DNA from 2 places in the Sporosarcina sp. SG10008 genome. Region 1 is predicted to be linked to the other one. Evidence: a T-box and tRNA genes for the amino acid it is inferred to sense, from the RefSeq annotation. Region 1 holds a T-box; the other holds one or more tRNA genes.

Region 1 (2,461 bases):
ACTTCCTAGTGATTGTTCTGGCCTAGTTGAAAGTTCAATCGAATATTCAAAACCAAAAGTTCGATAAACTTCATCAATAAGATGAATAACTTGCTTTATTTCGCTTTTAATTTGATTATGTCTCACAAAAATATGCGCATCGTCTTGGCAAAATGTTCGAACCCTTAATAGTCCGTTAAGAGCACCACTAAATTCATGGCGATGGACTTGACCGAATTCAGCCATACGTATTGGTAAATCACGGTATGAATGAAGACTATTTTTGAAAATTAGCATATGGCCAGGACAGTTCATCGGCTTCATCGCAAATTTTGCGTTTTCCACTTCTGAAAAATACATATTCTCATGGTAATGATCCCAGTGCCCCGATTGCTCCCACAGACGTTGATTCATCATGAAAGGCGTGCGGACTTCTGCGTACCCCGCCTTCGTCTGAAGTGCACGTGAAAAGTTCTCTAGCTCAGTGCGTATTATCTGCCCATTCGGTAAATAGAACGGCATGCCTGGTGCTTCCTCAGAGAACATGAATAATTCAAGTTGCTTTCCAAGTTTTCGATGATCCCTTTTTTCTGCTTCCTCCAAAAAATACAAATGCTGTTCTAAGTCTTTCTTTTTCAAAAAGGAAATTCCATAGATACGTTGCATCACTTGATTATCACTATCTCCCCGCCAATAAGCACCTGACACCTGCGTTAACTTGAATGCTTTTATCCATCCAGTTGACGGTAAATGTGGTCCGCGGCAAAGGTCTATAAATTCTCCTTGTTTATAAAGGGAAATTTTCTCGTCCGCTGGTATGTCTTTTAATAGTTCTAACTTAAACAATTCGCCACGCTTCTCAAATAGTTCTTCTGCCTCTCCATACGTGACTTCTATACGTTCAATTTTCAAATCTTCTTCGATAATAGCTTGCATCTTTTTTTCAATCATTACTAAATCATTCGAAGTGACGCTTGTATCCGATAGAAAGTCATAGTAAAAACCGTGTTCAATTATGGGTCCAATCCCTAACTTCGAATCGTCATAAAGTCTTTTAACCGCCTGCCCTAGCACATGTGCAGTTGTGTGCCTTAGAACTTCGAGTCCTTCTATCGATTCCTTTGTGAAAAGTGTAATCGCAGCATCCTCCATAATGCATTGTGATAAATCATATAATTGTTCATTCACTTTTCCCGCTACAACATTCTTTCTCAAACTTAAGCTAATGGACTGTGCAATATCCGCTAATGTAATACCTAGAGGAAAATTCTTTCGGCTACTGTCTGGAAATCGAATCTCAATTTGCTTGTCATTCATCTTAAAACACCCCATCCAATTTTTTGTATAAAAAAATACCCGTCCCAAATAAAGGGACGAGTATGATTTACCCGTGATTCCACCCAAATTTCTAACACCATCCAACAATGGTGTTAACTCATGGCGCTGTAACGTAGCATTAACGGAATTAGTTACTTCATTTCACTAATACAGCTCAAAAGTGGTAAATTATCTTCTGCGTTAGGAAGTTCTCAGCAATACTTCCCTCTCTGGAAACCATCAAAATAATTCATGTCTTTGTCATCGCTTTTATCGTTATTCAGTTATATTTCTATACAAATAAACACACCCATCCCTAGTAAAGGGACGAGTGTGTTTGCTCGTGATTCCACCCAAATTTCTAACACCATCCAACAATGGCGTTTGCTCATGGTGCTGTAACGTAGCATAGACGGCTTCATGCAGCTCAAAAGTGGTAAATTGTTTTTCTAAGTTAGGAAGATTTCAGCAATACTTCCCTCTCTGGAAACCATCAAAACAATTCATGTCTTTATCATCGCTGTTACAAGTATAGTTAAAATTCATTGAAATCGAATTAGTTAATATCCTACAACAAAGAAAATGGATTATCAAGCTTTTTTTGGTTGCATCCAATACAGTTTATGTATGATTAGTTAAAAAGGATACTCATAGTTAGGTTCATACTGGCCCGTATCCTCAAATCATTTCATACCTAAAAAAGTAAAGCCGACCTTTTCCAATACCTTTAGTGACCTTTGACTATCAGGACTTCCAGATGCTGTGTACACGTGCACTTCTACATGATTTCCGGCAATTTCTAAGTAAGACTACGCTGTTTCTCTTGCGAAACCTTTGCCACTATATTTTTCATTATAATGATAAGTTAATTCTATATTAATTAATAAATTCATACAATTAAATTCAGCAGTATTTATAATTTCATTAGCTACGTCAAAGGAGTAATTAATTATAAATATAACCTGAAATCCATGTTCATTTTGTGGTTATATTCTCAGGGGTTTCCTCTCTTTCTTAAGGTAAGCGAAAAATCCTTTTGAACGAAATAATATGGGAATAATAACCCCAAGGATTATGCTAATTCCCGTGGGGTTACTTTATTCACACGTCAAGCAAGCTATATAAATGAGCGGAGTCACTGACATAAAACGTTTGCTGCTTGCGG
Region 2 (2,461 bases), 2.1 Mb from region 1:
CACCTTAGTTCCGAATAACATGGCTTCCACAGATATAAAAGTTCGATCTTTATCTAACTTTTTTAACTCAGCCAAATTAACACGGTTTTCCCGGTGATGGGGGACAGAAATAATTTCTCCTTTAGTGACAGAAGGGAGGTCGCCACCATTCCAAACAACAGATGAACCCAGTGCATTAACTTCCGCATCCCAGAGCATACTATGCAAGTTCGCTGGAAAAACTTCATCAATGGTACGAAACCAAAGAGGTTTTACCCCGAAAGTTTTTTCGAACTGCTCAAGTTGTTCTGTGAACAAAATTGTGTTTTGTTCATAGGTTACACCCTTATCGCCGAGTAACCCTATAGAAATATTTTTTTCTTTGATGAGTTGCACGGTTTCTGGAAAACGACCAGCCCATTTCATATCAACGAGTAGAAGTGGATAAGGTTTACTGAGTTCTTGGATCCATTGTTCCACTTCTATATCCCCGAATGAAATATTTACGGTCAGTGCGGAACCACTAGCGCCGCGTACAATAACAGCAGGTTCCTCCGTTACGCGGAACACGGATACAAGAGATAGTTGTTTAGGTAAAGCGGGAAGGAGCAGGAAGAGCGCGCAGCAAATAATGGCAGTGATCATGTACTTGTTTCGCATATGTTGTCCCCTTTTTGCACAATCTACCGTAAGTTTATGAAAGTGTGTTGACAAATATGCAAAAGACGTGATAATATATATAAGTTGCTGTCGGGAACAAAACAAACTTTAAAAAAGGTCTTGAAAAATATTTAATGTTTGTTATAATGGAGTTTGTCCTGAACGACATGAACAAATTTAAATGAATACTTATTATTCCGCAGTAGCTCAGTGGTAGAGCAATCGGCTGTTAACCGATCGGTCGTAGGTTCGAGTCCTACCTGCGGAGCCATATGCTTCCATAGCTCAGTAGGTAGAGTGCTTCCATGGTAAGGAAGAGGTCACCGGTTCGAATCCGGTTGGAAGCTCCAGAGCAACTTTAAGAATGAGGCCCCTTGGTCAAGCGGTTAAGACACCGCCCTTTCACGGCGGTATCACGGGTTCGAATCCCGTAGGGGTCATTAAAACTTATTCAGCGTGAAATGTTGAAAGAAGTTTGCTTGTTACTTAAGGTTTTGAATCTAATAATACATATTTTAACATGGTGGGGTAGCGAAGTGGCTAAACGCGGCGGACTGTAAATCCGCTCCTTCGGGTTCGGCAGTTCGAATCTGCCCCCCACCACCATTACTTTTTCAACGCTTGCGTTGAAAATAGTATTCCTTGATTTTAACGTTTCGCGTTAAAAAGAGTTTACTTTAAGGTTGTTATGTAAAGCATTGAATAGAGTAGATCTTACTTTAATGCAAAGCACCGAAAAGAATTAAACTTAAATACTAATGGGGTATAGCCAAGTGGTAAGGCAACGGACTTTGACTCCGTTACTCGTTGGTTCGAATCCAGCTACCCCAGCCATTTTCTTGCTTTACCAAACCATGTGAATTGCAAATAGCTTTATTAACCCTTTCGCCAAAATGAAAGGGTTTTTTTCTATTTTCAACTAGATATAATTCTCTATATTGAACAAATGAAATACCGATATGAACTGAGTGAAGGCGCCATAAAAAAGATAGCTGAAGTCGGCAGGTATCCCTTAGCTCCGAAGCGAATTTACTGAAGTTCTTTATTTCATCATATATAGCCCGAAAGAACGAATTTATAGTAGAGTAAATGGGGTTATAATTATTTTTGCAGGCCCACGTAGGTTGAAAAAGGTTTTTAGGAAAGAAGTGATTTTATGCAAGGAAATAATAAAATGGTAGATGATTTAATTCGCCATGATGGTAGTCATAGTCCGGAAAAAATGCTTAGGGACATTGCCTATGCACTTGATCAGTCAGCTATTGTTGCTGTCACAGACCAGACTGGGAAAATAGTGTATGTGAATGAGTTGTTTACAAAAATAGCGCAATACAGTGTGGAGGAACTTGTGGGGGCAGACCATCGGATTATCAATTCAGGCTTTCATCCTTCTTCGTTTTTCAAAGAGCTATGGGCGACAATCGGCAGGGGAAATACATGGCGTGGTGAAATCTGTAATAAAGCCAAGGATGGATCTTATTATTGGGTCGACACGATGATAGTTCCATTTTTAAATGATAACGGAAAGCCCTATCAATATATATCCATCCGCTATGACATCACTAAGAGTAAAGAGTCTGAGCGGATGATACGCGACCTTGCTTATAATGACCAATTGACCAGTTTACCTAATCGAACTTCATTTCGGAAAATGTTTTATCAAGAAATAGAAGTAGCGAAAAAACAGAGAACAAAACGAGCCTGTATCTATATGAATGTCGACCGTCTTCGCTATGTGAATGATTCGCTTGGACACGAGGTAGGTGATTATATTTTGTCTGTTATTGCGAAGAGGTTAAGGACAATTCTAAAAGAAAAAACT

What was found. The T-box of region 1 lies ahead of thrS (threonine--tRNA ligase). A T-box ahead of a tRNA ligase gene usually reads a tRNA of that ligase, here a tRNA-Thr.
Region 2: it has a tRNA-Thr gene. The T-box ahead of thrS (threonine--tRNA ligase) is inferred to sense a tRNA for this amino acid. The anticodon was not compared.

What each region holds. Positions count from the first base shown of each region.
Region 1 is NZ_CP172607.1:1,786,043-1,788,503, forward strand. Features, by position in the region: gene thrS (threonine--tRNA ligase) at 1-1,296, opposite strand, end outside; T-box leader at 1,346-1,570, opposite strand.
Region 2 is NZ_CP172607.1:4,439,624-4,442,084, forward strand. Features, by position in the region: gene ACGLYD_RS20915 (hypothetical protein) at 1-639, opposite strand, end outside; tRNA gene ACGLYD_RS20920 (tRNA-Asn) at 836-910, shown strand; tRNA gene ACGLYD_RS20925 (tRNA-Thr) at 914-989, shown strand; tRNA gene ACGLYD_RS20930 (tRNA-Glu) at 1,008-1,079, shown strand; tRNA gene ACGLYD_RS20935 (tRNA-Tyr) at 1,162-1,245, shown strand; tRNA gene ACGLYD_RS20940 (tRNA-Gln) at 1,399-1,473, shown strand; gene ACGLYD_RS20945 (EAL domain-containing protein) at 1,796-2,461, shown strand, end outside.